Frankia casuarinae: one gene and its partner. The main gene of each other region encodes a partner of the protein of the gene in region 2 in a complex. Links are inferred from orthologs where the notes say so. Each region holds a gene or a part of one and is shown on either strand. Other genes may lie near its edges. The genes, in order: mfd and uvrA.

Region 1 (16,076 bases), 2.7 Mb from region 2 along the record:
AGAACTGCCGTTCGTCGTAGCCGTAGGGGGAGAAGTCGACGACCCGGTGCGGCCGCCCGGTCTCGGCGAGCGCCGCCGCCGCGGCCCGGTCGACGGCGGCGTTACCCCGCCGGCTGCGCTTGTAGGTCGGGTCCGACCGGTCGCCCAGGCCGGTCAGCACCAGCCCGTGCCGAATGCGCCCGACGGTGTCGCGGTTGCGCGCGAGCCAGGTGATCGATCCGATCGTGCCGGGGATGAACAGCAGCCGGAAGGTGTGCCGGCGGGGCAGCCCGGCCAGGGTGCGGGCCAGCAGGGTGGCCGTGGCGATGCCCGAGCAGTTGTCGTTCGCCATCGCCGGGTGGCAGGTGTGGGTCGTGATGAGGAACTCGTCGTCCGTGGTCCCGGGCAGCACGATCTCGCCGTAGGTCAGCGACCCCGCGGTGAGGGTGGTGTCGATCTCCACGTCGTACTCGCCGTCGGGCAGCGCGGCGAGCTGCCGGTCGGTCAGGCAGAAGCCCCAGTTCTCGGTGTAGTAGGAGGTCCGGTAGGGCACCCAGTCCGGGCGGTCCGGCATCGAGAACAGGTGCGGGCGCAGCTCGTCGAGGGACAGCCGGGCGCGGACCGGTGTGCTGTACCCCAGCAGGTGCAGCGGGTTGTCAGCGGCGTCGACGACGGTCTTGCCGTCCGGGCCGGTCAACCGGGCCGAGGCGACGTTCCATTCCCGGGGCACGGTCCAGTCCAGGACCGGTGTCCCGCTGGGGACCTCGTGCACCGTGAGCGCGGGCTCCGGGCCGAGCGCCCGCGCGACGGTGGCGAGCGTCGTGCGGACACCGTCCCCGGTGATGCTGCGCATGGGGGGCAGCAGGGTGGCGACCAGGTCGTGCAGCCACGTACCCGGGTCGGCGCCTGCCGTCGCCGCGTACTCGCCGGCGTCGGCGGGCTCGGAACCGTTCGGGGGGGAAGCGTTCAGGGGGGAAGCGTTCGGCTCGGGACCGCCGGAGCCGCGGGAGGAATCGCTCATCGCTGGACCCGTCCGGAACCTCAGCCGGCCCAGACACGCCAGGGCGCGGCACCGGAATCCCAGAGCTGGTTCAGCTCGGTCCAGTCGCGGAACGTGTCCATACCCATCCAGAACCCGTCGTGAGTGTGCAGGGTCAGCTCGCTGTCCCGGGCCAGCTGCTGCAGCGGGTGACGCTCCAGCAGCAGCGCCGGGTCGTCGTCGAGGTACTTGTCGATGAACTCGCGCTCGAAGACGAAGTATCCCCCGCTCACCCAGCCGGTCTGCGGCGGCTTCTCGGCGAAGAGGGTGACGGCGTTGCCGTCCGTGGTCAGCTCGCCGTAGCGACTCGACGGCCGGACGCCGGTGACCGTCCCGATCCGCCCCGACGCCAGGTGGTCGGCGAGCACCGCGCCGACATCGACGGCACCCACGCCGTCGCCGTAGGTCAGCATGAACCGCGGGCCGGTCAGGTACTGGGCGACCCGGCGCAGCCGGGCTCCGGTTCCGGTGAGTAGGCCCGTCTCGGCGAAGGTCACCTCCCACGCCTCGTCGCCCACGGTGTTGTGGAACTGGGGGGTGTGGTCGTCGGAGAGCGTGAGGGTGAAGTCGGCGACCTGCGCACGGTAGGCGAGGAAGTAGTTCTTGATCAGATCGCTCTTGTAGCCGAGGCAGAGCACGAACTTACGGAAGCCATAGTGCTCGTAGGTCTTCATGATGTGCCACAGCACCGGCTTGCCGCCGATGTCCACCAGCGGCTTGGGTAGTTTCTCGCTGGCTTCCCGCAGCCGGGTTCCCATCCCGCCGCACAGGATCACGACGGGGATGTCCGCCACGTCGGGAATCTCGCTGGTCTGGGCGATCTCGATGCTCAAGGCTGTTGCGTCTCCCGTGCTCATGCCCCGGTCCGGACGCACTCGGGGCGGATGGGCGTCAATGGCCTGGTCGTTGCGGGACCGCGACGCGCTCCGGGTGATCCGGGGCAGCCGTCCCGCGGGCCGGCTGGTCGTGACCGGTGGGGGCAGCCACCGGGCGGTCCGGCTGCGCGGGCGGCGCGTTCCCACGCGGGTGAGGACGTCGCTGCTCGCCCGCGAACGTGCGTGCGGGCGTGACCCGTGGCAACGGTACCGTATGGTCCTTTGCCGGCTGGCGGTGTCCCTACGAACCCGCGTATGCGGCATAGACCCCACAGCCCCGCGGGCCTCCCACGCGTCTGACTTCCCTGACTTCCCTGGCTCCGGGACCGGATGACGGTTTCGGTGGGTCGGGTGCGCGTGTCGAACAATTCTCTCGGAGCGGGAGGGTTGGTCTACGGATGGCTGATCGTTGCACTGCGTGATAAGCCGAGGCCGCCGAAGGTGCACTTCGTCGGTGGTTGTTACTGTTTAGCGATCACTCTCGGATTACCGAACGAGCCTCGGCTCAGGTGTCGACGGTGATGGCGGACCTCGTTGCGAGCCACCGGATCGGGGAGAGTGTCGCGCTTGGCCGCACTTTTGCACTACATGAGTAAAAATGACTTTATAGATAGAAATGTACGACTGGGGTGATGCGGGTGCGCGGGCGCTCCTGGTCGGATGACCCTCCGGCCGCTGGTCGCTGGCCGGTGGCCGGATCGCCATCCTCGGACCAGGACGGCACGGTGCATCACTCCGAGACGGACCCGCCCCGTTCGGCCGATCGGCGGCCCGCCGGTGGGAGCGCCGGCATGCCGACCCCGTCCCGGGGCGAGTGGCCGGACGCCCGGCTGCTCCCGCTGCGCCGTCGCCGAAGCGACACGACGCCGCGGATCCTCCGTTCCCCTAGCGAGGGTTCCCCCACCGAGCTGGTCCACATCCGCCGCGACGGCGCTCCTCGCGACGCGGATGGCGGCCCGGTCACAGCCCCCGGCGGGGACCGGCCGGACCCGGTGCGGGCACGTCCGGACGGCGCCACCACGACCGTGTTCCATTGGCACGGGCGGCAGGCCCCGGCCGGGAAGAGGCTGGACACGCCGGACACGAACGTTCTGGCCCGGGACGTTCTGGCCCGGGACGTGCCGGTCTGGGACGGGCCGGTGCCGGACGCGCGTGTTCGGGCGGACGGCGGCGGTGAACCTGGCCCGGGTCGTCTGTCTCGCGTCGCCGGTTGGATCGCTGCGCGCCCGGGGGGCCGAGCCGGCCGAATCCCGCGTCTCCCGCTTGTCGCGGTCTCGATCGCGGTCGTGACCGCCCTGACCGCCTGGGTTCTGGTGTCCTCCGGAGGACACCCCACGGACACGGTGGCCGGCGGCCCGACGTCCGCCCCGCAGTCGCAGCCCCCGCCGCAGTCGCCACCCGCGCGGTCGCCGAGCTCCGGCCCCTCGCCCGCACCGGGGGTCCAGCCGCCGGTCACCGTGCCCCGGGTGCAGCGGGCCGCCACGACCGGTGAGTTTCCCACGGGGGTCGCCGCGCACACGTTGGCGCAGGCGAACCGCTGGGCGGAATTCCGTGGCCGGCCCAACGACGTCGTCGTCATGTACACCGAGCGGTCCAGCTGGCGGGCGATCGTCGAGCCCTGGATCGGTCGCGGCGCCTCGACCTTCGCCGGGTTCTCCGGCACATGGGTCATCAGCCAGCCGCTCTTTCCGGACGAGGGGCCGGAGAAGGGCAACCTCGCCGACTGCGCGGCCGGCCGCTACGACGCCGAGTGGCGGCAGTTCGGCCGCTGGCTGGTGAGCATGGAGCGGGGCGACTCGTTCGTCCGGCTGGGCTGGGAGTTCAACGGGCTGTGGTTCGCGTGGGCGGCCACGGACCCGCAGCAGTGGGTGCAGTGCTTCCGTAACGCCTCATCGGCGATCAAGGCTACCAGTCCGCGGGTCCGCATCGACTGGAACCTCAACGCCCACGGCTCGACCACGTCGGTCGGCGCCTTCGATCTCTACCCGGGTGACCAGTACGTCGACGTCATCGGGGTCGACAGCTACGACCAGTACCCGCCGAGCCCGACCTACGCTGACTTCGACAACCAGTGCAACGAGACCGGCGGTCTCTGTCAGGTGATCATCTTTGCGCGGATCCATCACAAGCTGTTCTCGGTGCCGGAGTGGGGCGTGGTCAGCCAGCAGGGCACCAAGGCGGGTCGGGTCGGGGCCGCGGGTGGGGACAACCCCGTCTATATAGAGAAGATGCACGAGACGTTTGTGCGTAACGCGGACATTCTCGCCTACGAGGCGTACTTCCCCGATGCCGTGCCGAACAACGTCCGTTCCTCGTTGGTCGACCCCACCATCAATCCCGCGGCGGCGGCGATGTACCAGCGGCTCTGGGGCTGATCCCTGGGGGCTGATCCCTGCCGGGGCTGGCTCGTCCCTGTTCGCCTGGTGGCCCGGGCTGCGGGGGTGTCGCAGGACACGGTCTTGCGTGGGGCGGACAGCAGTCCTCAGCACGATGGGCACGGCGGTGAAGACGGGCATCTTAGACCCCGCGTCGTCCGCCGCGTCCGCCGCGCCCGCCACAACCAGTACCCGGTCAAGAAGCCCGGCCAGCGCGGCACCCGCCACGACGCCCCGCCCACGATCAGGCTCGCCAACCCGGTACTCCCTGGCATCGGGCGCCGGTGATCGGTGCTTACCCGGGTAGCTGCCGCCAGATTGCGCGCCAGCGGGTGTCGGACAGGGAAGCCGGATCGGCGCCCTCGGCACGGACTGTGCCCTCGACGGCGGCCAGCCGGTCCCGGAAGCGACGGGCGGTCGCCCGAAGGGCCCGCTCCGGATCGACGGAGGCCGTCCGGGCGAGCGCGACGGCGGCAAAGAGCAGATCACCGATCAGGTCGTCCCCCGCCGTGCCCGACCGGGCCAGTACGGCGGCCGTGGCGGCGATCTCGGTGACCCGATCGCCCGCGTCGGTCACACCCCACGCGGCCGTCCCGGTCAGCGCGAGATCCGCCGGGACGCCGATGCCGGCCGCCCGCTTCAGCAGCTTGGCCGCGAGGGACAACGCCGGTTGGGAGAGTGGGACACCCTCGGTCACCGAGACGCGCCCCTTCTCGACCGCCTTGATCGCGTCCCAGTTGGCGACGACGTTCGCCGGACCGTCCACGACCACGTCACCGAACACGTGCGGATGACGGCGGATCAACTTGGCCACCAGACCGGCCGCGATGTCATCGACGTCCCAGCCGTCGTCGGCGCGCTCGGCGGCGATCCGAGCGTGGAAGAGCACCTGCATCAGCACGTCGCCGAGTTCCTCGCGCAGCTCGGTGAGATCGCCGTCCTCGATCGCCTGATACGCCTCGTACGTCTCCTCGACCAGGTACGGTGCGAGCGAGGTGTGCGTCTGCTCGGCGTCCCAGGGGCAGCCGCCCGGCGACCGCAGGCGGTCCATGACCGCGACGGCGTCCAACAGGCTCGAGCCGGGCAGCTCCCTGGTGGCCACGAGGCTCGTCACTTCGACCCCGGTCACCCCGTCGACGCCGGCATCGTTGCGTTCCCCGGATCCACTCGCCTCGCCGAGGAGGCAGTCGAGGATGTTCGGCGCAAGCGGATCGGGTAGCCAGGCGACCTCGGCCGCCGCGGGATCAGGCAGGGCGGCCCGGATGAGGGTCACCGCGCCGGCCAGACCGCCGGGATCGCCGGGATCGCCGGGATCGACGATCAGGACGGTCGCACCGGCCGCCCGCAGCGCGGCGAGCTGAGGATGCGTGGGGCTCGCGGTCAGGACGGGCACCGTGCGCACGACATCCCACGCCCGGGCCGTGAGAATTCCCGGTGCCACCCGGGGGCTGGTGACGACCACGGTGATCCGCATCAACATGTCGCCGTCCGCTCAGGATCGGGTGGTCAGGTCCAGGATCGGCGTGGGCGCGGGCTTGCTGGCGATCGAGCCCTCAGCGGCGACCACGGCGAACTGCTTCGTGTCCCAGGTACCAAATCGTGGGTTTATCGAGATGGGATCCCGGGACTCGGCCTGCGCGAGTAGCGGACGCACCTTCGTCGCCCGTTTGTCCGCCACCAGGAACCGAGCCAGGTAGGGCTTGGCCTGCCGGTAGCTGAGAGGGATCTTCCCGATCTGATCGACGATGCTGTCGTACTGGGCGCGGGTGTCCGCGTCGGAGGCGAGGACACCCGGGCTGATCTTGTCCCCGAGCGCCGACTCGAACGCTCCCGAGCGGACGATCGTCGCCACGTCCTGCTGGGCGAAGCCTGCCGCGGCGGCTCGCTGCTCGAACGCCTTCACGCTGCCGAACTGCAGGATCGCGTACGCCTGGTAGTAGGACGCGATGTCCTGGCCGGTCAGCGAGATCCCCAGCCGCTTCGCCTCACCGGAGATCAATTCGAGCTGCACGAGCGTGGTCAGGGTTCGTCGCTGGAGTTCACCCCGGTTGAGACTCTGCGACGCCGACTGCGAGGTCTGCGGGATCGGTACCGTCTGCGCGGCCTTGAGCCCACGGTCGACGATGCCGCGCAGCTGGGAGGTCCCGATGGTCTGCGAACCGACCTGGGCGGCGGCCCCGGCATGGGTCGTGCACCCGGTACCGACGAGCATGAGGAGCCCGACACCGGCGAGGAGACGGGAAAGCTTCACGAGCCGAGACGGTATCCGCTCAGCGTGGCGTACGGTACGGCGCCCTACGCCAGGAGTCAGATCGAGGCCGCCGCGGCGGCGACCGAGTCGCCCGCGACCGCATGCAGGAGCTGGCCGACCCAGACGAGCAGGGCCCGGTCCCGCAATGGCCGGGAACCGATGCGCCCCGTCTCGGTCGGCGCGGGAACGAGTACGGTCCGCACCGCCGGTTTGACCACGGCGCCCCGGTAGAGCCGGGTCAGCCGGAGTGTCTGACTCTCCCGCAGCTCCAGCGGAGCGAACCGGATCTGGCGACCGGCGGTGATGATCTCCGTGACGCCGAAGCGCCGGGCAAGCACCCGCAGGCCCGCGACGGCCAGCAGGTTCTCGACCGGTTCGGGCACCGGACCGAACCGGTCCACGAGCTCGCCACGCACCTCGTCGATGTCGGCGTCCGTGGCGGCGCCGGCCAGCCGCCGGTAGGCATCCAGCCGCAGCCGCTCGCTCGGCACGTAGTCATGCGGCAGGCTCGCGTCGACCGGCAGCTCGACCTTGACCTCCGGGGGCTCCTCGACCCCCTCCCTGCGGTACTCGGCCACCGCTTCGCCGACCATCCGCACGTACATGTCGAACCCGACCGAGGCGATGTGCCCGGACTGCTCGCCGCCGAGCAGGTTGCCCGCTCCCCGGATCTCCAGGTCCTTCATGGCCACGGCCATTCCGGCACCAAGGTCGTTGTGCTGGGCGATCGTGGCGAGCCGGTCGTGGGCGGTCTCGGTCAGCGGCTTGTCCGGCGGGTAGAGGAAGTAGGCGTACGCCCGGTCCCGGCCCCGCCCGACCCGGCCGCGCAGCTGGTGCAGCTGGGACAGGCCGAACACGTCGGCCCGCTCGACGATGAGGGTGTTGGCGTTGGAGATGTCCAGGCCCGACTCCACGATCGTCGTGCAGACCAGCACGTCGAACTTCTTCTCCCAGAAGGAGACCATGACCTGCTCAAGCGCGTCCTCGTGCAGCTGGCCGTGGGCGGTGGCGATCCGCGCCTCGGGAACCAGATCGCGCAGCCGGGCGGCGGCCCGGTCGATCGTCTCCACCCGGTTGTGGATGAAGAAGACCTGCCCCTCGCGCAGCAGCTCCCGGCGGATCGCCGCGGCCACCTGACGGGCGTCGTAGGCGGCGACCGAGGTCAGCACCGGGTGCCGCTCCTCGGGCGGAGTGTCGATGGTCGACAGCTCCCGGATGCCGGTGATCGACATCTCCAGCGTGCGGGGGATCGGTGTGGCGCTCATCGTGAGCACGTCCACCGCCGTGCGCATCTTCTTGAGCTGCTCCTTGTGCTCGACACCGAAGCGCTGCTCCTCGTCGACGATCACCAGGCCGAGATCCTTGAAGCGGTTCTCCCCGGACAGCAGCCGGTGGGTGCCGATGACCACGTCGACACTGCCGGTAGCGAGCCCCTCCTGCACCGCCTTGTGTTCGGCGGGCGAGTTGAACCGGCTCATCGCCTTCACCACCACCGGGAATGCGGCGTAACGCTCGGAGAAGGTCTGGAAGTGCTGCTGGACCAGCAGCGTCGTGGGCACCAGCACCGCGACCTGCTTGCCGTCCTGCACCGCCTTGAACGCGGCCCGCACCGCGATCTCGGTCTTGCCGTAGCCGACGTCGCCGCAGATTACCCGGTCCATCGGGACCGGCTTCTCCATGTCGGCCTTGACCTCGTCGATGGCGGCGAGCTGATCGGGTGTCTCTCGGAACGGGAAGGCGTCCTCCAGCTCACGCTGCCAGGGACTGTCGGGAGCGAAGGCATGCCCGGGAGCAGCCATCCGGGCGCTGTAGAGCCGGATCAGCTCACCGGCGATCTCCTTGACGGCCCTGCGGGCCCGACTCTTGCGCTTGGCCCAGTCGGCGCCGCCGATGCGGTCCAGGCTCGGCGCGTCACCCCCGACATACCGGGTGATCTGTTCAAGCTGGTCGGTCGGCACATACAGTCGGTCGCCCCGGGCGTACTCCAGCAGAAGATACTCCCGCTTGGCGCCCGCGACGGTCCTGGTGACCATCTCGACGTAGCGGCCGACGCCGTGCGCGTCGTGGACCACCATGTCCCCGGGGAGCAGGGCGAGCGGATCGATGCCCTTGCGCCGCCGGCTCGGCATGCGCCGCATGTCCTTCGTGCTCACCCCGCGGGCACCCGCGATGTCGCTTTCAGTAAGAACGGCGAGGCGCAAAGTATCGCTGGTGAAGCCGGTGGCGAGCCGACCGCAGGTGACTATGGCGACGCCCGGAGTGAGCGTGGCCTCCTCGGCGAGGCCGGCGCCCAGGTCGGCGTCGCGCAGCATCTCCACCAGGCGCTGCGCCGGACCGTGCCCCTCGGTGACCAGCAGCACTCGCCAGGACTCGGCGAGCCAGCCCTTGACGTCGGCGATGACCGCCGCGGTGTCCCCGTGGTAGATCGGCGCGGGCCGGAGGCTGGCGACCACCGTGTTGTCGCCGTAGTTGTCGCCGTAGTTGTCGCCGTACTCGGTCCCGTCGTAGGCGGCGCCCGTCAGCCCGGTGCCCGCCGGTTCCCGGTCGCTGCCTGCCGGGGTCGACATGAAGGGAGTGACCGACCACCACGGCAGGCCGAGATCCTCCGCACGCTCGCGGACCTCGATGATCGATCGGTAGGCGGCCGCGCCGAGATCGATCGGCGCGCCGCCACCCAGCGCCGCGACGCTCCACGACGCGTCGAGGAACTCCTGGCTCGTGCGCACCAGTTCGCTCGCCCGCGAACGGACCCGTTCGGGATCGCAGACCAGCACGTGGGTGCCGGCCGGCAGATCGTCCAGGAGTAGTGACATGGCGTCGACGAGTACCGGGGCGAGCGCCTCCATCCCCTCCACGGGGATGCCGTCGGCGATCTTGTCGAGCAGGTCCAGCAGCTCCGGGTGGCGCGTCGCGAGGTCCGCGGCCCGCGCCCGCACCTGCGCGGTCAGTAGCAGTTCGCTGCACGGCGGCGCGAACAGGACACGGCCACCACCGGTCGCGCCATCATCCTCCGGTAGCGCCCGCTGGTCCGCCACGGAGAACCGGCGGATGTCCTCGACTTCATCGCCGAAGAACTCGACCCGCAGCGGATGTTCCTCGGTGGGCGGGAAGACGTCGAGGATGCCGCCGCGCACGGCGATCTCGCCGCGCCGCTCGACCAGGTCCACCCGGTGATAAGCGATGTCCACCAGCCGCGTCACCACGCCGTCGAGGTCGGCCGTATCGCCCTCGGCGAGGGTGACCGGTGCGAGCTCGCCGAGCCCGGCCACCTGGGGTTGCAACACCGCACGGATCGACGCGACCACGATCCGCAGTGGCGGCCGACCGGTGCTCGCCGGATGCGCGAGCCGGCGCAGCACGGCGAGGCGCTGCCCGACCGTGTCAGCCCGGGGGGACAGCCGCTCGTGGGGCAGGGTCTCCCAGCTCGGGAAGACCGTGACCACATCGGGACCGAGCAGGCTGCCGAGCGCCGACGCCAGATCCTCGGCCTCCCGGCCGGTAGCCACGACAGCGAGGACCGGCCGGTCGGCCCCGACCGCCAGGGCCGCGGCGGCGAAGGGCCGCAACGCCGCGGGACCAGCGAGGTCGAGGACCGGTTCACCGACCGCGCCGATCGCCCGGCCCAGGGCAGGGTCCCCGCCGGGACGGGCGATCAGCGCGTCGAGCAACGGCGCGAGGGTCATGGGGTGCGTCCCTGTGCCTCTCGGTTGGTTGGGATCCGATGGTTGGGATCCGACGACGTGACACGGCGAGGCCGATCCGGCCCTGATCTACCGTCCGGCCCGGCCCCGCTCCACACGACGCTTCCGCCCGGCGATGCCCCGGTCCGCAGGCGCCGGCAGCGGGTCAACCTCGATACCCAATCGATCTTGATGCCGAGCCGACCTTAATACGGGTCAACCTTGATACCGGATCGACCTCGATCGGCTCAGCCCTGTCGGCACAGACGATATGTCCAGCCTACGACAACCTTCCCACCCGCCCCGGCAACCCACCCTCCTCCCGTTCGGACCGGCGCCATGTTCGTCGGGGCCGCGGTAACGTGCGCGTCCATACGAACGCGGGGCCGGCCGGGTGGACGCCGTGGACACGGCCGCAGGGCCGCATCGGCGAGCGCGACGGCTCCGACGTGACGCATCTCACGTTTCCGGCAACGCGGTCCGGTCGGTACCGGACGACGGACGGCACGCTCGGGCGCCCCGCACTCCCCCGTCCCGCCCGCTTCGGCGAAGGGGGCGCCACATCGCCGAGCGACGTACAGTCGACTGCCTGACGTCCGGTCCGGTTGCCCAAAATCGTCCGGTCCGGTCGTCCAATATCTACCCTAACGTAAGGGCCGAGTTGTCCACCAAGCGCCGTGGTGTTTCGGGATCGAACACGACCCGTGGCGACGTTTACCAGATCGGGGACGTTGCGGAGCGGGTCAGCCTCTCCCTGCGAACAGTCCGCTACTATGAGGAGTCAGGGCTCCTCGCGCCGGTAGGTCGGACCGTAGGGGGATTTCGTCTCTACGACGACGACGCCATCGAGCGGCTGCTCCTCATCAAGAAGATGAAACCGTTGGGGTTCACCCTGGAGGAGATACGGTCGCTGCTGGCCCTTCGTGATGAGCTCGCCGAGCCCGACCTCGCCGCGGGCGTCCGGGCCGAGCTCCAGGAGCGGCTTGGCACCTGGGTGGTACTCGCGGAGGAAAAACTCTCCACGCTTCGGGAGCAGGTCAGCGTCGCGGAGTCGTTCGTCGGCGGGCTGCACGACGACGCGAAACGGTCGGGAGGAACCGTCTGATCCGCGGATACCGATCACCGCACCCACCGCGGCGGGCCTCGCGCATCGCACCGGCAAGACCAAGATCAAAACTTGAAGTTATTTTCCGGCGGCGCCAGGGGTCCCCGCACTGCGCCGGAGGCGCTGTGGGTTCTTTGCGCCGGAGGCGCCGTGGGTTCTTTGAGGGTTGTCCCAGGAGGTTCGCCGAAGGCGAGGCGACGGAGACCCCGTACGGCGCCCGATGCCAGGGGTCCCCGCACTGCGCCGGAGGCGCTGTGGGTTCTTTGCGCCGGAGGCGCCGTGGGTTCTTTGAGGGTTGTCCCAGGAGGTTCGCCGAAGGCGAGGCGACGGAGACCCCGTACGGCGCCCGATGCCAGGGGTCCCCGCACTGCGCCGGAGGCGCCGTGCGGGGGAAGGCTAGCCTCTGAGGGCATGGCTGCCATCCCACGTAAGGCGCTGGCCGACGTCCGCCAGATCGCGGCGCGGCGGACGGCTCCGATCGTCCTTGAACTCGATCTGACGGTCGACCCGATCGAAGGCGTCCCCACCGACCCGATCACCCTGGCGCTCGCCCGGCGTCGGACGACCCTGCGGGATGTCGTCGAAGGCCTACGGTACGCGACCGAGGATCCCCGGGTGTCCATCGTGGTCGCGCATATCGCCGCCTGCGGGATGCCGCTGGCACGTATCCAGGAGATTCGCGCCGCGATCGCCGCGTTTCGTGCGGCCGGTGGCACCGCCATCGCCTACGCGGACACCTTCGGGGAGTTCGGGGGCGGCACGGCGCCCTACTATCTGGCCTGCGCGTTCGACGAGATCTGGCTCGCCCCGCCCGGTGACTGCGGCCTGACCGGTCTCGGGATGGAGGCGCCGTTCCTGCGGGGAGCGCTCGACCGGCTCGGTATCTCCGTCGAGATCGGCCAGCGGTACGAGTACAAGAACGCCGTCAACACGCTGGTGGAGCGGGACTTCACCCCGGCGCACCTGGAGGCGGTCAGCCGGATCATCGAGTCCAGCTCTGACCAGATCGTGGCCGGCATCGCCGAGGGACGCGGGCTGTCCACCGACCGGGTTCGGCGTCTGATCGATCTCGGACCGCTGGCCGGGTCCGTCGCGCTCGACACCGGTCTCGTCGACCGTCTCGGCTACCGCGACGAGGTGTACGCGGCGGCACGGGAACGGGTGACGCGGGGGCCGTCGGCCGGATTCGGGGGTGACGGGGAGGGCGCGGGCCGGGAGGATGCGCGCCGCGGGTCCGGCGCGGAGCCGGTTTTGATGTACGCCTCCGCCTACCGGCGGTCCGCCGAGCGGCGGGAGAAGTTCCCGGCGCTTCGCGTGGCGGCGCTGGCGGCCGGCGGTCCGGCGGCTTTCTTCTTCCGCGAGGTTCCCGATGATCGGGACGGCTCCCGTCCCGACGGCGCCGGGGAGGCCCACCTCCACCCGGACGAGGCCGCGGGCAGCGGGACGAGTGCGCTGGCCCCCTCCGTGACGGCGCCACATCGAGACCCGAAGAAGTCGGTCATCGCGCTCATCCATGGGACCGGGCCGGTCGTCCTCGGACACGGTGCCCCGGGTCCGTTCTCCGGGCCGGTGCTCGCAGCGGAGGCCACCGCGGCGGCCTTCCGTTCCGCCGCGCGTGATCCCGCGGTGGCGGCGGCGGTGTTCCGGGTGAGCAGCCCTGGGGGTTCCTACGTCGCCTCCGACCTGGTCCGCCGGGAGGCCGAGCGGTTCCGGGCCAGCGGCCGGCCGCTGATCGTCTCGATGGGTGACGTGGCGGCCTCTGGTGGCTACTTCGTCGCCCTGGCATCCGATGCGATCGTGGCGAACCCCGGCACGCTGACCGGCTCGATCGGGGTGTTCGCCGGCAAGCAGGTGATCAGCGGGCTGCTCGACAAGGTGGGAGTGGGCTTCGGTGCCGTCGCGGAGGGCGAGCATGCGCTGATGATGTCGCCGCGGCGGCCCTTCACCCCGGGGGAGCGGGAGAAACTGGAGGAGTTCCTGGACCGGGTCTACGCCGACTTCGTTGACAAGGTGGCGGTCGCTCGCGGGCTGTCCCGGGACCAGGCGCACCAGCTGGCCCGCGGCCGGGTGTGGACCGGCGCGGACGCCCATGCGCACGGCTTGGTGGACGTCCTCGGCGGGTTGGCGCAGGCGATCGAACTCGCCTGGTCGCGCGCCGGTCTGCCGGCCGGTGAGACTCCGCGGGTGCGGCTGACGCCCAAGCCGTCGGTGCTGGAACGGGTCCGGTCGCCGAAGTCCAGCGAGGACCGCGGGGCCGCCGCGTCGGTGGCCGGGTCGGTGGCCGGGTCGGTGGCCGGGTCGGTGGCCGGGTCGGTGGCCGGGTCCGCCCTGGGCCTGCTCGGCGCTGGTCCCGGTGCCGGCTTCGTCCCGGGTTGGGGGGCGCTGGCACCGCTGGCGGCGCGGCTTGGTCTGCCCTCGGCCGGTCCGCTGGTCATGCCGCCGATCGGGCGGATCGGTTAGCCGGTCCGCACCGGTGGCCCACAACGAACTCGCCGGCCTGTGGGATGCGTGACACCGCCGTCCGCGGGAGGATCGACGCCCGGGTGCCCGACGGCCAGGCAGGCGGTGAAATGACCGTCGGGTGGCCGGTGAACGGACCCGCCGCGGGTGAATGGACGCGCCGCGCCGGGCCGGGACCGGCGTCGCGTCGCCGTGGGGCGACGGTAGTCTCGCAGCGACCGGTTTCGTCCGGACGGCACCGCTCGTCCCGCGCCACGATCCGCGGCAGGCCATCAGGGTCTGCCCCGGTGGCCTGCCGCGGGGTGGTGGCTTCCGGTCACCGGCCTGTGGCGGTCCGCTGCTGCCACCGCGTCATCGTTCCGTGTCAGAGCGCATACCGGAGGTCGAAGCCGTGCCGTCTATCGAGGCCGTCGGAGCCCGCGAGATCCTTGACTCGCGCGGTAACCCCACCGTCGAGGTCGAGGTCGTCCTGGAGGACGGCACGCTGGGCCGCGCCGCGGTGCCCAGCGGGGCGAGCACCGGTGCCTTCGAGGCCGTCGAGCTGCGCGACGGGGACAACCGCTATGGCGGCAAGGGCGTGACCAAGGCCGTGGCCGCGGTGATCGACCGGATCGGTCCGGCGATCATGGAGTTGGAGGCCACCGAGCAGCGTCTTCTCGACGCGACGCTCATCGACCTCGACGGCACCCCGGGCAAGTCGGCCCTCGGCGCCAACGCCCTGCTCGGGGTCAGCCTGGCGGTGGCCAAGGCGGCGGCGGCGTCGAGCGGCCTGCCGCTGTTCCGGTACCTGGGAGGTCCGACCGCGCACCTGCTCCCGGTGCCGATGATGAACATCCTCAACGGTGGTGCGCACGCCGACACCAACGTCGACATTCAGGAGTTCATGATTGCTCCGATCGGCGCGAGCACCTTCGCCGAGTCGCTGCGCTGGGGTGCGGAAGTCTATCATGCGCTCAAGAGCGTGCTGAAGGCGCGGGGCCTGGCGACCGGCGTGGGCGACGAGGGCGGCTTCGCGCCGAGCCTGCCCACCAACCGGGAGGCTCTCGACCTCATCGCCGAGGGGATCGACAAGGCCGGCTTCGCCCTGGGGACGGACATCGCCCTGGCGTTGGACGTTGCCTCCACCGAGTTCTACGCGGACGGGTCGTACACCTTCGAGGGCAACTCGCGTAGCGCCGAGTACCTGAGCGACTACTATGCCGAGCTCGTCTCCGCCTACCCGATCGTCTCCATCGAGGACCCGCTGGCCGAGGATGACTGGGATGGCTGGGTGGCGCTCACCGAGCGGCTCGGTGGCAAGGTGCAGCTCGTCGGGGACGACTTGTTCGTGACCAACCCGGAGCGGCTGGCTCGCGGGATCGCCTTGAAGGCCGCAAACGCCCTGCTGGTGAAGGTGAACCAGATCGGCACGCTGACCGAGACGCTCGACGCGGTGAACCTGGCCCACCGTAGCGGCTACCGGGCAATGATGTCCCACCGGTCCGGCGAGACCGAGGACACCACCATCGCCGACCTCGCCGTCGCGGTCGACTGCGGTCAGATCAAGACCGGCGCCCCGGCGCGCTCGGAGCGGGTCGCGAAGTACAATCAGCTGCTGCGCATCGAGGAGGAACTCGACGACGCGGCCCGGTACGCGGGCGCCGCCGCGTTCCCCCGCCGCAGGCAAGCCGGCTGATCCCATGCCGCCGCGGAACACCGCGCTGACCACGAGGGCGACCCTGCTCGCCGTCGTGATCTGCGTGCTGGTCCTGACCCTCGCCTATCCGCTGCGGCTGTACCTGCAGCAGCAGGCCAAGCTCTCCGAGCTGAGCCGGACCAACGCGCAGGCCCAGGCGAGGGTCAACGAGCTGCGGGCGACGGTCGAGCGCTACGACGACCAGGCCTGGGTCGAGGACGAGGCGCGCCGTCGGCTGCATTACGTCAAGCCCGGTGAGCGGGCGTACCTGATGCCGATCAAACCGGCACCCACCAAGGACGGCGACGAGACCCGCGGCGGGTCGTCCGGGGGCTCGGCCTGGTACGCCCGACTCTGGTCGGAGATCTCGACGCCGTAGCGGTCACGGGGCGGGAGCCCCGACCCCGGTGCGGCGAAGGAACGGGCTTGGCGGACGGTGATGACGGCGATGACGGCGAGGGGGTGAGTATGGCACCGGCGGTGACGGCCGAGGATCTCGAGATCGTGCGCCGTCAGCTCTCCCGCGAGCCGCGAGCCGTCCTCGCGGTGGCCCATCGCTGCTCGTGCGGTCTTCCCGACGTGGTCGAGACCGCACCGCGGCTTGCCGGCGGCACCCCCTTCCCGACCCTGTACTACC
Region 2 (15,350 bases):
CGAAGCCGTTGACACCCACCCGCGTAGCCACGTCCAGGACTCCCTACCGTCTTGTCTCGTCGTTTCGATAGTCACGCCGTCGTTCCATCGCGACGTCGTCGTTCGGTTGTGACGTTCTCGTTCGTGTGGCGCTGTCGTTCGTGTGGCGCTGTCGAGGCAGGAGCCTAACGAGTTTGCACATCATCGGCGGGAATCCGAACCGTGCGATGTTGGTCTCCTCACACGGTGCGGGCACGCCCCACCCGGAAACTACATCCCATCACATGGCTGCGCTGCCGCACCGCCGGTGCGCCTCCGCGCAGGGCCGGGGGCCGGCAGATCCCGTGGACCCGCGCTGACGCCGGCCGAACCGCCCAGGCGGGCGCCCCACAGGGCGGGTCCCACCCCGAAGAGCCCCGAAGAGCCATCCGATCCCGATGGTGCTACTGGGCCAGTAGTCCACTTGCGGGTATGACTTGCAGGTATGAAATGTCTGGGCCTGACCTGGGCCGCTGTTGCTCAGGCGTTCTCAAGGAGATCCGGGGAGACGCTCGCCTCGGTGTTGGGGATACCGAGCGCGTTGGCCCTCTTGTCGGCGAGCGCCAGCAGCCGGCGGATCCGGCCGGCGACCGCATCCTTGGTCAGCGGCGGGTCCGCGAGCGCGCCCAGCTCCTCCAGGGAGGCCTGCGCGTGCTCGATGCGCAACCGGCCGGCCGCCAGCAGGTGCTCCGGGGCGTCGTCGCCGAGGATGCGCATCGCGGCCTGCACCCGGGCGCCGGCGGCCACCGCGGCCCGGGCGGAGCGGCGCAGGTTGGCGTCGTCGAAGTTCGCCAGCCGGTTGGCGGTCGCCCGGACCTCCCGGCGCATCCGCCGTTCCTCCCAGGCGAGCAGGCTGTCGTGCGCACCGATCCTGGTCAGCAGCGCGCCGATCGCGTCGCCGTCGCGGATGACGACGCGATCGACGCCGCGCACGTCCCGGCTTTTGGCCTGGACCCCCAGCCGACGCGCCGCGCCGACCAGGGCGAGCGCGGCCTCTGGACCAGGCGAGGTCACCTCCAGCGAGCAGGACCGACCCGGCTCGGTCAGCGAACCGTGGGCGAGGAACGCGCCCCGCCAGGCCGCCGCGGCGTCACAGGCGGAGCCCGTGACCACCTGCGGCGGCAGCCCGCGCACCGGACGGCCACGCTGGTCGAGCAGGCCGGTGGACCGCGCGAGCTGCTCGCCGTCTCGCTCGACGCGCACGATGTAGCGCACCGAGCGGCGCAGCCCACCGGCGGCCAGCACGGCCACCGTCGAGGGGAAGCCGAAGACCTCGGCGACCTCACGACGCAACCGGCGGGCGGTCGCGCCAGTATCGAGTTCCGCCTCGACCACGATGCGACCACCGACGATGTGCAGCCCCCCACCGAAGCGCAGCAGGGCCGCCATCTCGGCCCGCCGGCAACAGGGCTTCGCGACCCGCAGCCGGCTCAGTTCGTCCTTGACGGTGGCCGTCATCGCCGCCACACCGATCACTCCTTGGCTTCACCGGATGGGGTCCGGCGGACCGGTCCGCCGGACGATGAGTACTGCGTGACCGGCCGCCGGGACGCGGGCGTCGGGCAGGTCGCCTCCGGGAGTCCCGCGAACACCGCACGGAAGGCCGCGGCGAGCCGGACCGGATCGTGCACGGGCGCGCCGGGGATCCGCACCGGCGCCAGATGGAGCCGGGCACCGACGTCCGCCGCCGCCCGGGCGAGCAGATCGGGGTCGGGCACGGCGGTCGGATCGGCGATCACCACGTCCAGCCGCAGGCCGGGAACGTGCCGGCCGAGGGAGTGGAGATGGGCCTGGGGGGTGTATCCCTCGGTCTCCCCCGGCTGGGCGGTCAGGTTCAACACCATCACCCGGTTCGCCCGGGACGTCGCGATCGCCCGGTTCATCTCAGGAACCAGCAGATGCGGCAGCATGCTCGTGTAGTGCGATCCCGGTCCAAGGATGATCCAGTCGGCCGCGCCCGCCGCGGTCACCGCCTCCGGACAGGCCGGCGGTGCCGCCGGCGACAGCCGGACACCCGCGACCCGTCCACCGGTCGTGGCCACCGCGGCCTGCCCGCGCACCTCGACCTCGGCGGTGGGCGCCGCCGGATCCAGCCCCACGACGTCGGCGACGATATCGATGCCCCTGGTCGACAGCGGCAGCACCCGCCCCCGCACGCCGAGGAGGGTGGCGGCCAAGTCGAGCGCGGCCACCGGTGATCCGGTGCGCTCGGCGAGCGCGGTCAGCACGAGGTTGCCGACCGCGTGCCCGGCGAGCGGCCCGTCGCCGCCGAACCGGTGCTGGAACACGTCCGCCCAGGTGGTCGACCATCCGTCCGGTCCGGCCAGCGCGGCCAGGGCCATTCGCAGATCGCCCATGGGGAGCGCGCCGAGCTCCGCGCGCAGCCGCCCGGAGGATCCACCGTCGTCACCGACGGTCACCACGGCGGTAAGCGCCGAGGTGATCTGCCGGAGCGCGGCGAGCGAGGCGGCGAGCCCGTGGCCGCCGCCGAAGGCGACGACCGCCGGTGCCCGGTCCGGACCGTCGGAGCGCGCGGCTACGCCCTTGAGGTTCACGGATGGTTCACTCCCGTCCCAGGTCACGGTGCACCACCCGGACTCCCACGCCGCCCGCGGCGAGCCGGATGCCGAGCTGCTCGGCGATCGCGACGCTACGGTGCTTGCCGCCGGTGCACCCGACGGCCAGCGTGAGATACCGCTTGCCCTCACGGGCGTAACCCTCGCCGACCAGGCGGAGCAGCGCCGAGTACTGGTCGAGGAAGTCCTGCGCTCCCGGCTGGGCCAGCACATAGTCGCGCACCTGCGGATCGCGGCCGGTGAACGGGCGCAGCGCCTCCACCCAGTGCGGGTTGGGCAGGAACCGGCAGTCGGCGACGAGATCCGCATCCAGCGGAAGTCCGTACTTGTACCCGAACGACACCACCGTGGCGTTGAGCCGGTTGGCGTTCGGCTGCCCGAACGCGGCGTCGATCTTCGACCGCAACTCGTGGACGTTCAGGTCGGTGGTGTCGAGGACCAGGTCGGCCTCGCCGCGCAGCTCGGCGAGCAGAATCCGTTCCCGGCCGATGCCGTCGACCACCCGCTCGTCGCGCTGCAGCGGATGCGGCCGGCGGACGTGCTCGAACCGGCGGATCAGCGCGTCGTCGCTGGCCTCGAGGAACAGCATCCGGGGATGCATGCCCCGCGCGTCGAGCGCCGCGATCGCGGCGCGCAGGTCAGAGAAAAACGGCCGGCCCCGCACGTCCACCACGACGGCGATGCGGCTGATTGCCCCACCGGAACGACGGCCCAGCTCAGCCATGGTGGACAGCAGCTCCGGGGGAAGGTTGTCGACGACGAACCAGCCCAGGTCCTCCAGACACTTCGCCGCGGTGCTGCGCCCGGCGCCGGACAGCCCGGTGATGATCGCCAGATCCAGGGTCGGGGTGGTCATGAGACGGTCTCCGTGTCGAGAATCTCTCCGGTGCGCGGGTCGACGACGGGGGCGGGCGCGTCGGCGCGGCCCGGCGCCGACCGGGCCAGCGCGGTGACGATCGCCGCCGCCGTCCGCGGGCCGATGCCGGACACCTGCGCGATCTGCTCGGCACTCGCCGCCCGTATCTTCGCCACCGAACCGAAGTGGCGCAGCAGGGCCTTGCGCCGGGTGTCACCCAGGCCGGGGACCTCGTCGAGGGCGGAGGCCACCATGGCCGTGGACCGCTTCTGCCGGTGGTAGGCGATGGCGAAGCGGTGCGCCTCGTCGCGCACCCGTTGCAGCAGGTAGAGCGCCTCGGACGTCCGCGGGAGGATGACCGGGTCCGCGGTGTCCGGCAGCCAGACCTCCTCCAGCCGCTTCGCCAGCCCGCACAGCGCCACCCCGCCGGGGCCGGCGTCGATGCCGAGCTCGTCGAGCGCCCGGGCCGCCGCAGCCACCTGGGGCGCCCCGCCGTCCACCACGACGAGGTTCGGCGGGTAGGCGAACCGGCGCGGCCGCCCGGTCCCCGGATCGATCGGCTGCGCGGCACCCGGCGCGCCGGCGATGTCGCCAAGCTCGGCGATGTCGGCGATGTCGGCGATGCGGGACCGCTCGGCGAGGTAGCGCGAGAACCTCCGGTGGATGGTTTCGTACATGCTCGCCACGTCGTCCCCGGCACCCTCCCGGCCGGCACCCTCCCGGCCGGCGATGCCGCGGATCGCGAACCTGCGGTACTCGGACTTGCGCGGCAGGCCGTCCTCGAACACGACCATGCTCGCCACGACGTTCGTGCCCTGGGTGTTCGAGACGTCGAAGCACTCGATGCGCAGCGGCGCGTCGGGCAGCTCCAGGGCCTCCTGAAGCTCGGCGAGGGCACGGCTGCGGGCGGTGAGGTCACTGGCCCGCTTCGTCCGGTGCAGCGCGAACGCCTGCTTGGCGTTGCGCTCCACCGTTTCGAGCAGGGTGCGCTTGTCCCCACGGCGGGGCACGCGGACCTCGACGCGGCTACCCCGGGCCGCGCCGAGCAGTTCGGTGACCGCCTCGACATCGGGCGGCAGGGCGGGCACCAGGATCTCGCGGGGGATGCCTTCCCCCTGGGATCCCGCGGTGGTCGTGGGCACCGTCGAACCGGCGGTCCCGGTCGAGGCCGCTCCCGTGCCGTCGAGGTACTCCTGGGTGAGGAACTGCTCGACGAGGTCCGCGGTCGTGACCTCGTCGAGCTTGTCGACGACCCAGCCCCGCTGGCCGCGTACCCGCCCGCCACGCACGTAGAACACCGCGACGGCGGCCTCCAGCTCGTCCTCGGCGAAGGCGATGACGTCGGCGTCGGTGCCGTCGGGCAGGACCACGGCCTGCTTCTCAACCGCACGGCGCAGGGCGCCGATGTCGTCGCGCAGCCGCGCGGCGCGTTCGTACTCCTGGGCCTGCGCCGCCTGCTGCATCTCCCGTTCGAGCCGACGCAGGTAACGGCCCGTCTGCCCGGACATGAAGTCGCAGAAGTCCTCGACTATCTCCCGATGGGTGGCCGCGTCGACCCGTCCCACGCAGGGTGCCGAGCACCGGTCGATGTACCCGAGCAGGCACGGCCGTCCGACCTGCGCGGCCCGTTTGAAGACCCCGCCCGAGCATGTGCGGGCGGGGAAGACCCGCAGGAGCAGATCGAGGGTCTCCCGGATGGCCCAGGCATGCGCGTACGGGCCGAAGTACCGGACGCCCTTGCGCTTGGGTCCCCGCATGACCTGCAGGCGCGGGAACTCCTCGTGGAGGGTCACGGCGAGACTCGGGTAGCTCTTGTCGTCGCGGTAGCGGACGTTGAAGCGCGGGTCGAACTGCTTGATCCACGTGTACTCGAGCTGGAGGGCCTCGACCTCGGTCGAGACGACGGTCCAGTCGACCGAGCTCGCCGAGGAGACCATGTGCTGCGTACGCGGATGGAGGGTGTGCAACTCGGCGAAGTAGTTGGCCAGCCGGGCCCGCAGGTTCTTGGCCTTGCCGACATAGAGCACGCGACCGTGCTCGTCACGGAAACGATAGACACCGGGTGTCTCGGGGATCGAGCCCGGCGCGGGCCGGTAGGACGCCGGATCAGCCATGAACCGAGCCTACGGCGACCTTCATCCCGAGCAAGCAGCACCTGCACGTAACCATTTCATCACGCATAGCGCGCGGGCTTGGCGGCGGGTTCCCTCCGGTGGTGGCGGTAGGGTGACGAGCGGCGACGGCCACCCGGCAGCATCGTGACCGATTACACACCTTCCGCTGTTTCGGGGGCCCCCGTTGGCGTCCGGGGCGGAGGGCTGCGACCCTCGAGACATCGGGCAAGCGAACCGAGGGAGCCAGCGCGTGCTTGGTAAGGACGTCACGGCGGAGTTCGTCGTGGACGACGCGTCCAGCCGTGGGCGGATCACCGTGTTCCAGATCTGCTGGGGCGCCCGCGACCCGTTGGCCGTGTCCATGACGCTGGTGTCCAGGCCGGAGCATCCCGCGCTGCCGCAGGGCAGCTGGGTCGCACCACGCGACACCCTGCGCGCCGGCCTGGAGACGGCGGTGGGCGACGGGGACGTCCGGATCGGTCCCGACGCGGATCGGCGCGGCGTGCGGCTCGACCTGGTGCACGGCGACCGCCAGTCCGTGGTAGTGGTCGCGGCGTCGTCGCTGCGCAGCTTCCTGGACCGCACCGAGCGGCTTGTCCCGACCGGTCAGGAGCACACCGAACAGGAGCTGGACGCCGTCCTCGCGGACCTGCTGCGGACCTGAGAGGGCGGGAGCGGTCCCACCTCGGCGACCCGGTCACTGAGGATCTCCCGGAGGAAGACCGCGGTGTGGCTCTCCTCGACCGCAGCCACGGCCTCGGGCGACCCCTGCGCGACGACACGGCCGCCTCCCGTGCCCCCCTCCGGACCCAGGTCAATGATCCAGTCCGCCGTCTTGATGACATCGAGGTTGTGCTCGATCACGATGACCGTGTTCCCGGCGTCGACCAGCCGGCCGAGCACGCCGAGCAGCTTGCGGATGTCCTCGAAGTGCAGACCGGTCGTCGGCTCGTCGAGCACGTAGACCGTCCGGCCGGTGGAGCGCCGCTGCAGCTCCGAGGCGAGCTTGACCCGCTGCGCCTCGCCGCCGGAGAGGGTCGGCGCCGACTGGCCGAGCCGGACGTACCCCAGGCCGACGTCGTTCAGCGTCCGCAGGTGGCGGGCGATGGCCGGCACCGCGGCGAAGAACTCCGCCGCCTCCTCAATCGGCATGTCGAGCACCTCGGCGATGTTCCTGCCCTTGTAGTGCACCTCCAGCGTCTCCCGGTTGTACCGGTCGCCGTGGCAGACCTCGCACGGCACGTACACGTCTGGCAGGAAGTTCATCTCAATCTTGAGGGTGCCGTCACCGGAACACGCCTCGCACCGCCCGCCCTTGACGTTGAACGAGAACCGGCCCGGCAGATAGCCACGGACCTTCGCCTCGGTCGTCTCGGCGAACAGCCGGCGGATGTGGTCGAACACGCCGGTGTAGGTGGCGGGGTTGGACCGCGGCGTGCGTCCGATCGGGGACTGGTCGACCCGGACCGCCTTGTCGAGATTGTCGAGCCCGCTGACAGTGCGGTGCCGGCCCGGCACCTGCCGGGCGCCGTTGAGCTTGTTCGCCAGGACGGCGGCGAGGATGTCGTTGACGAGGGTGGACTTCCCCGAGCCCGACACCCCGGTGACGGCCACGAAACAGCCCAGCGGGAACGACACGGTGACGTCGCGCAGGTTGTGCTGCCGGGCCCCGTGCACGGTCAGTGCCCGGCCCTTGGCCGGCACCCGGCGGATGTCGGGCACCGGGATCCGCCGCCGCCCGGACAGGTAGGCGCCGGTCATCGACTCCTCGCTGGCGAGCAGCTTCTCGACCGGCCCGGAGACGACGACCCGACCGCCGTGCTCGCCGGCGCCGGGGCCGATGTCGACCACCCAGTCGGAGGCGCGAATCGTGTCCTCGTCGTGCTCGACGACGATGAGCGTGTTACCCAGGTCGCGCAGCCGCAGCAGGGTCTGGATGAGCCGGCGGTTGTCCCGCTGGTGCAGGCCGATCGACGGCTCGTCGAGCACGTACAGCACCCCGACGAGCCCGGAACCGATCTGGGTGGCCAGCCGGATGCGCTGTGCCTCGCCGCCCGCCAGGGTGCCGGCGGCCCGGTCGAGGGAGAGGTAGTCCAGCCCCACGTCCAGCAGGAATGTCAGCCGCGCGTCGACCTCCTTGAGCACCCGACCGGCAATGGTCCGCTCCCGTTCGGTGAGGTCGAGCCCGCGCAGGAACACGGCGCACTCGCCGATCGCCAGACCCGAAACCTCGGCGATCGACCGGCCACCCAGCGTCACCGCGAGTGACTCCGGCTTTAGCCGCGCGCCGCGGCAGGCCGGGCAGGGGATGTCGCGCATGTAGCCCTCGTACCGCTCCCGGCTGCTGTCCGACTCGGCCTCGCGGTGCCGGCGGCCCAGGAAACCGATCACGCCCTCGAAGGAGGTGTGGTAGGAACGCTTGCGGCCGTAGCGGTTGGTGTAGCCGACGTGGATCTCGGTGTCGCCGCTGCCGTACAGCACGGCCTTGCGGGCCCGCTCGGGCAGCCCCTCCCACGGGGTGTCCATCCTGAAGCTGAGGTCCTCGGCGAGGGCCGTGAGCAACCGTTCGAAGTACTCCTTGTTGTGGCCGCCCGACCAGGGGGCCACCGCGCCCTGCGCCAGCGACAGGGTGGGGTCGGGCACGACGAGCTCCGGGTCGACCTCCTTGCGGGTCCCGATCCCGGTGCACTCGGGGCAGGCGCCGTACGGCGAGTTGAACGAGAACGACCGCGGCTCCAGCTCCTCAAAGGAGAGGTCGTCGTAGAGGCAGGCCAGATGCTCGGAGTACATCCGCTCGCGCTCGGGATCGTCGGCGTCGCGGTCGACGAAGTCAACCAGGACGAGCCCGCCGCCCAGCTTCAGGGCCGTCTCCACCGAGTCGGTGAGCCGCCGCTTCGCTGACGACTTGATCGCGAGCCGATCGACGACGACCTCGATCGTATGCTTGCGCTGCTTCTCCAGCTTCGGCGGATCGGTGAGCGGCACCACCGTGCCGTCGACGCGGGCCCGTGCGAACCCGGAGCTCTGCAGCTCGGCGAACAGGTCGACGTACTCGCCCTTGCGGCCACGCACCACCGGGGCCAGCACCTGGAAGCGGGTGCCTTCGGGCAACTCCAGCAGCCGGTCGACGATCTGCTGCGGGGTCTGCCGGGAGATCAGCCGCCCGCACTTCGGGCAGTGCGGACGGCCGGCGCGGGCGAAGAGCAGCCGCAGGTAGTCGTAGACCTCGGTGATCGTGCCGACGGTGGACCGCGGGTTGCGCGAGGTCGACTTCTGATCGATGGAGACGGCCGGAGACAGCCCCTCGATGAAGTCGACGTCGGGCTTGTCCATCTGCCCGAGGAACTGCCGCGCATAGGCCGACAGCGACTCCACGTAGCGCCGCTGCCCCTCGGCGAAGATTGTGTCGAAGGCGAGGCTGGACTTGCCGGACCCGGACATACCGGTGAAGACGATCAGCCCGTCGCGGGGCAGGTCGAGGTCGACGTCACGGAGATTGTGTTCACGCGCGCCACGCACGACAAGACGATCGGCCATCGACAAACCCTCATGATCTTCAGTAAGACCGGACCTGGGCGAGTGTGGCCATGCTACGGATGAGGACCGACACTTTTCCGGGGGCGGCCACCTAACCATCAGCCGGACGAATCCGTCGCATCCGGCAGAGACCTCAGAGGCGTCAGAGGCGTCAGATCTCCCGGTGCCACCCGACGGACCGTAACGACCGGCAGCTATCCCCTGTTCCCGTCCCATCCGCGCCATCCACTCCGGAGAGGATCGTCATGAGCGACGCCAACGGCGGCGACACCAGCCGCACCGGCTACACCGAGTACACCGGGAAAGTCACGGTCGGCGGTCCGGCCGACGTGCGGACCCTGCCAGGCCTGACGATCACCAAGGTCGCCGTCGGCCCGATGAACAACAACGCCTACCTGTTGCACTGCCCGGTCACCGGGGAGCAGCTGCTCGTCGACGCGGCGAACGAGGCCGACACGCTGCTGCGGCTTGTCGGGGACGCGGGGCTGGCAACGGTGGTCACCAGCCATCGGCACGATGATCATGTGCAGGCCCTCGCAGATGTGGTCACCACCACCGGGGCCAGCACGGTCGCCCATCCGGACGACGCCCCGGCCATTCCGGTGCCCACCGCGCGGCAGGTGCGCGAGGGGGACGAGATCGCCGTCGGGACGGCGGCCCTTCGGGTGATCCACCTGGTCGGGCACACACCCGGATCCATCGCCCTGCTCTACGACGCCGATCCCGCCGCTCCCCACCTCTTCACCGGAGACTGCCTGTTCCCTGGCGGCCCTGGAAACACGTTCGGTGACGAACAGGCCTTCACGACGCTGATGGACGATCTCGAACGCAAGATCTTCGGCCCACTGCCGGACACCACCTGGATCTACCCCGGCCACGGACACGACACCACCCTCGGCGCCGAACGCCCGCACCTGGCGGAATGGCGCGCCCGCGGCTGGTGACGGTGGGGGTGAGGCCGGCTGCGGCGAGCTCGCGCACTCACGCCACCGGATACGCTCACTCCCCCGAGACCCCCTCCGGCACGAGGTGATGCTGGCGCTACGTCCGCTGGCCAGAGGAGCCGGGGGAGCCGTCGGCGAGATCATCGATCAGATCGTCCTGCCGCTGCCGCGGCGTCCGCGGGACCGGGCGGAGATGGCCGAGACGCAGCCGCGTCTCGGCCGGGACGGCGTGCCACCGTGAGCTGACCGCGGGCTCCCAGCCTGGCCGGGCCAGCCCGCTCACCAGCCCGGAGAGGATCCGGACCGCGCGCAACGCGTCGTGCGACCGGCCCACGGCCAATTTGCGCGCGGCGAGGACGGTCAACTGGGCCGCGTGCACCGCGGTCCACGACCGGCCCACGTCGTGACGGTGCCGCCGGGCATAGGTGGCTGCCGACCGGCCGAGTTCGGCGTACAGCAGCCCGGACCGCCCGACGGTCTCCCCGCCCACATGAACGACCGGCCAGGCGTCGTCCGCCCAGACGATGCGCCCACCCGCGGCGTGCAACCGGGCGAACAGATCCGTCTCCTCGTAGTACATCCAGTACGACGGGTCGAATCCGCCCAGCCGTAGGAAAATCTCCGAGCGGACGGCGAAGAAGGCGCCGACCGGATAGCGCAGTTCCGGCCACCTCTCCACCGCGGCGATCTCGCCCCGTACCGCCGTGTAGGCGTTCGTCCGCGGGCGCGGCAGGACGGCACTCGCCCGTCCCCGCTCGCCCGCCGTGCCGCGGATCGGGAAGCCGACCACGTCGGCGGACGACGGGGCCCAGGCGAGCAGCTTCGGGATCATCGTCGCGGTGTCGGCAGGGACCGTCACGTCACTGTTGACCACCAGGATCCACTCCGGCCGCAGCCCGTCCTCCAGGGCACGGCGGACAGCGAGGTTCACCGCGGTGCCGTATCCGACGTTCCCGTGCCCCTGGACCACGCGCACACCGTCCGGCAACGCATCATGTCGGGATTTCCCATCATTTTCTACCAGAAACACCCGACATTCCGCCATGGCATCCAGTGTGGTCAGCAACCGGTACAGAGACGTCGATCCCCCGTGAGAAACGACGACCGCCAACAGCCTGTGCATCATCCGCCTTCGGCTAGTACGCCCGCAACGAGCTGCGAAATTTCGGGAAGAATCGGCAAGAAAGGACCACGACTCACACCGAACGAGTACACACGATCGGTCCCGGAACGTCGAGTATTCCCGCCCGCGCGTCTCCTCGCCCACGTCAGAGAGATACGTTCCGGCGGCTGGATGTGCACCGAATGTACCGCAGTACCCGCCGGAGCCAGCATAACCGCTGAGCCAGGACTGTCAGGCATCCTCGTTCCCGGCGCGTCGCGACACCATTCCTCGATATGTTTCCGGGCAAGTGGCGAACCGGGCCCGGTTCGCCACCCGCCCACCGGTCATCGGGGCACCTCCTGGGAGCCTTCGGCCACGCCCCCCGGCTCGGCTACCCCCTCCGGCTTGGTTACCCCCTCCGGCTCGGCCACGGACCGCGGGGCCGGCGGGGTGGTGCGCAGCGACCAGACGATGGCCACGATCAATGTCACCACAATGACACCGAGCGACAGCGCGATCGGCGGGTGCCACACGTCGGTGAGCAACATCTTCACGCCGATGAAGGCCAGGATGAACGCGAGCCCCGTCGCCAGGTGGTGGAAACGTTCCATCAGACCGGAGAGCAGGAAGAACAACGACCGCAGCCCCAGGATGGCCAGGGCGTTGCTCGTGTAGACCAGGAACACCTTGTCGGTCACACCGAGCGCGGCGGGCACCGAGTCGAACGCGAACAGGACGTCGGCGGTCTCGATCACGACGAGGACGGCCAGTAGCGGCGTGGCGACCAGCTTCCCGGCACGCCGAAACACGAAACGCTGCCCCTGATAGTCGTCGGTGACCGGAATGACCTTGCGAAGCAGCGCGACCGCCCTGCTTCGGCCCGGATCCATCTCGACGCCGTCGCCCCGGAGCATCGTGACCGCCGTGTAGAGCAGAAAAGCCCCGAAGACGTAGATGACAAAGCTGAACCGTTCGAGCAGCGCGATGCCGGCCGCAATGAACAGGAAACGGAGCACAAGCGCTCCCAGCACACCGTAGAACAGGACGCGGTGCTGGTAGGCGCGAGGCACCTTGAAATAAGAGAAGATCAGCGCGAAGACGAAGAGGTTGTCGACGGACAGGCTCTTTTCCAGCAGCCACGCGGCGGCGTACTCGCCGGCGGGCCCCGGGCCCTGCCAGGCCCAGATGACACCGGCGAATCCGATGCCCAGCGAGACCCACAGAACGCTCCACCACGCGGCCTCGCGAAAGCCGATGACGTGAGCCCGACGATGTGCCAGCAGGTCGATGGTCAGGAGTGTGAGCAGGACGCCGACGAAGGCGGCCCAAGCCCAGGGGGGCACGTACACAGATGATCTCCAGCGGAGTCGGGTGCCCGCCACGGCGGGCGGTCAGCGCCAGAAGCCGCCGGGATGGGCGGGGCGGACCGTGGTGGCGCGCCCGCGCAGCGGGGCGGTCTCCACCGCCTGCTTCAGCTCCACCGGGCCCACCGTTCCGATCAGGCGAAGGCGACCGTCATCCGGGGCGGCGCCAATGACGGCGACGCAGCCCGCGGCCGGCCGCTCCAGAAGCCGGCCGGTGACGTCCGTCAGCTGCTCGTCCGGACGGGCGGTGGCAACCATCTCCAGCGGAATCATGACCCGGTTGATCCGGGCGAGACCTCGATCGTCCATCGGCACGGCGGCGAGGTCACGCAACAGCGCCACCCCGGCGAGGGATCCGTCGAAGTCCTCGACTCCGAACACCGCCCTCCGCGACGGCAGTACAACCTCGTCCAGCGCGCTTGCGACGGTCGTCCAGGCGGACAACGGCGGCGGCGGCGGGCTCATCACGTCCCGGACGGTCAGACCCTCCAGCGCGACGTAGGTCCGCTGCTGCGCCTGGGCGAACCGGGAGGTGCCCAGCGCCAACCAACCCAGCAGGACAGCCCACAGCGCGACGAACCCGACCAGGAACGACCCGACCAACCCGACGGCGATCAGTGACCAGCCAGTGATCACGCCGGCGCGGGCCGCGGCCTGCTCGGCGCGCGCACGACTGCCAGTGCGGCGCTCCACCCGGGCTGCGATCAGCCGGCCGCCGGAGCTGCGCGGGGAGGGAAGGACGTCAACGAGGGTCACCAGCAGCGCGAAGGTACCCACCCACAGGGCCACCTCGCCGGCCAGTTCCCAGGTGCCGGCGGGTGCCAGGGCACCGAGCACGACAAGCAGGGCCCCGGCGGCAGCGGTGACGAGCAGGCCGGCCCGCGCGATCCGCGCCTCGACCTGGGTGCCGACCTGGGTGCCCGTCCCCGGCGTGGGATCGAGGGCCGCCACGGGCGGCGGCGCGAGATCGATACCGTGGAGTGCCGGCTGGTGGGCGGCCGGGTGAGGGGTTGTCGGGTGAGGGGCGACCGCCACGCCCGCGGAGCGGTCGGGCGCACCGGCCAGGACCAGCCGGCTTCCGAAGGCGCCGAGGGTGATGCCGAGAACGGTCACCCCCGACCGACGGGCCGACCGGGCCCGCATCAGATCGGCGGCCAGCAGGACGCCCACGAGCAAGCCCGCCCCGATCAGACCGCCGGACAGGTAGGCGAATCCGGGCCGGCCGGGCACGGTGGCCGGCAGCGTGATCGCGGAGAGGAGGACAGTGACGATCGCCACCGAGACAGCCAGTCCCGGACGCACCGTGATCGGCGGGAGATGTCCCCGTCGGGTGGCGTCGTGGGTGGTCATGTCCGCTCAGAGCTCCTTTCGCCTTCACCGGGCCGCGGTCACGACCGGGTGTCATACATGCTCAACGCATAGCCTGCCCGTCAACGTCCCGGCAGACACCGCAGGGAGTCCGCGACTTTGCCGACGATTTCGTTGCCGAGGTTCGGCAACATCGAAGTTCGGCAACATCGAGATTCGGAAACTGTCGGAGGCCTGTGGTGTGCTAGAAGCCGTGAGCACAACGTTCGAACGGCCCACCATCGACATCGAGCGGACGCGGGCGCCGTTTCAGGTCGTGTCCGACTTCTCCCCGTCGGGCGACCAGCCTGCCGCCATCGACGAGCTGGCCCGGCGGGTCGGGGCCGGCGAGTCCGACGTCGTCCTCCTCGGCGCCACCGGCACCGGAAAGTCCGCGACCACCGCGTGGCTGGTCGAGCGCCTGCAGCGGCCGACGTTGGTGATGGCCCCGAACAAGACGCTCGCCGCGCAGCTCGCCAACGAGTTCCGGGAGCTGCTGCCGCACAACGCCGTCGAGTACTTCGTCTCGTACTACGACTACTACCAGCCCGAGGCGTACATCGCGCAGACGGACACCTACATCGAGAAGGACTCCTCGATCAACGAGGAGGTGGAGCGGCTACGGCACTCGGCGACGATGAACCTGCTCACCCGTCGGGACGTCGTCGTGGTCGCGAGCGTCAGCTGTATCTACGGCCTCGGCACACCGCAGGAGTACATCGACCGGATGGTGCGGCTGAGGGTCGGCGACGAGATCGAGCGGGACCTGCTGCTGCGCCGCTTCGTTGACGTGCAGTACACCCGCAACGACCTCGCCTTCACCCGCGGGACGTTTCGGGTCCGGGGGGACACGGTGGAGATCTTCCCGGTCTACGAGGAGCTCGCCGTCCGAGTCGAGATGTTCGGCGACGAGATCGAGCGGCTCACCTACCTGCATCCACTGACCGGGGAGGTCGTCAGCGAGGCGGAGGAGATCTACGTCTTCCCGGCCACGCACTACGTCGCCGGGCCGGAGCGGATGGAGCGGGCGATCGCCGGCATCGAGGCGGAGCTCGCCGAGCGGCTGGCCACCATGGAGCGGCAGGGCAGGCTGCTGGAGGCACAGCGGCTGCGGATGCGCACCACCTACGACATCGAGATGATGCGCCAGGTCGGGTTCTGCTCGGGCATCGAGAACTACTCCCGGCACATCGACGGCCGCGAGGCCGGGAGCCCGCCGCACACCCTGCTCGACTACTTCCCCGACGACTTCCTGTTGGTGATCGACGAGTCGCACAACACCGTCCCGCAGATCGGCGGGATGTACGAGGGCGACATGTCCCGCAAGCGCAACCTCGTCGAGCACGGGTTCCGGCTGCCCAGTGCCATGGACAACCGCCCGCTGCGGTGGGAGGAGTTCCTCGAGCGCATCGGCCAGACGGTCTACCTGTCGGCGACCCCGGGCCCCTACGAGCTGGGCCGGTCCGTCGGCGTCGTCGAGCAGATCATC

What was found.
Region 1: the proteins of uvrA (region 2) and mfd are in contact, whole or in part, in a crystal structure (PDB 4DFC), measured with the Escherichia coli proteins. The link is inferred for Frankia casuarinae from one-to-one orthologs.

The regions. Positions count from the first base shown.
Region 1 is NC_007777.1:4,689,812-4,705,887, reverse strand. Bases 6,376-10,577 are described here. They hold mfd (transcription-repair coupling factor), read right to left. Parts: upstream 10,203-10,577; coding sequence 6,576-10,202; downstream 6,376-6,575. Other genes in these bases: FRANCCI3_RS19815 (SurA N-terminal domain-containing protein), read right to left, coding at 6,376-6,519. Outside these bases: FRANCCI3_RS19835 (DUF4910 domain-containing protein), read right to left, coding at 1-1,000; FRANCCI3_RS19830 (sugar phosphate nucleotidyltransferase), read right to left, coding at 1,021-1,875; FRANCCI3_RS19825 (glycoside hydrolase family 26 protein), read left to right, coding at 2,685-4,268; mazG (nucleoside triphosphate pyrophosphohydrolase), read right to left, coding at 4,564-5,748; more of FRANCCI3_RS19815, read right to left, coding at 5,761-6,375; FRANCCI3_RS19805 (MerR family transcriptional regulator), read left to right, coding at 10,861-11,304; FRANCCI3_RS19800 (S49 family peptidase), read left to right, coding at 11,716-13,764; eno (phosphopyruvate hydratase), read left to right, coding at 14,156-15,439; FRANCCI3_RS19790 (FtsB family cell division protein), read left to right, coding at 15,444-15,818; FRANCCI3_RS19785 (DUF501 domain-containing protein), read left to right, coding at 15,908-16,076. UniProt on the Escherichia coli protein: Couples transcription and DNA repair by recognizing RNA polymerase (RNAP) stalled at DNA lesions. Mediates ATP-dependent release of RNAP and its truncated transcript from the DNA, and recruitment of nucleotide excision repair machinery to the damaged site.
Region 2 is NC_007777.1:1,954,089-1,969,438, reverse strand. What follows is about bases 5,971-9,446. They hold uvrA (excinuclease ABC subunit UvrA), read right to left. Parts: upstream 9,102-9,446; coding sequence 6,171-9,101; downstream 5,971-6,170. Other genes in these bases: FRANCCI3_RS08190 (MBL fold metallo-hydrolase), read left to right, coding at 9,347-9,446; FRANCCI3_RS08200 (SsgA family sporulation/cell division regulator), read left to right, coding at 5,971-6,228. Also shown: gap (type I glyceraldehyde-3-phosphate dehydrogenase), read right to left, coding at 1-31; DNA-binding protein WhiA, read right to left, coding at 499-1,476; gluconeogenesis factor YvcK family protein, read right to left, coding at 1,491-2,573; RNase adapter RapZ, read right to left, coding at 2,581-3,450; excinuclease ABC subunit UvrC, read right to left, coding at 3,447-5,564; more of FRANCCI3_RS08200, read left to right, coding at 5,815-5,970; more of FRANCCI3_RS08190, read left to right, coding at 9,447-10,045; FRANCCI3_RS08185 (glycosyltransferase family 2 protein), read right to left, coding at 10,143-11,168; FRANCCI3_RS08180 (TerC family protein), read right to left, coding at 11,495-12,499; FRANCCI3_RS08175 (alanine and leucine rich protein), read right to left, coding at 12,542-13,864; excinuclease ABC subunit UvrB, read left to right, coding at 14,076-15,350. UniProt on the Escherichia coli protein: The UvrABC repair system catalyzes the recognition and processing of DNA lesions. UvrA is an ATPase and a DNA-binding protein. A damage recognition complex composed of 2 UvrA and 2 UvrB subunits scans DNA for abnormalities.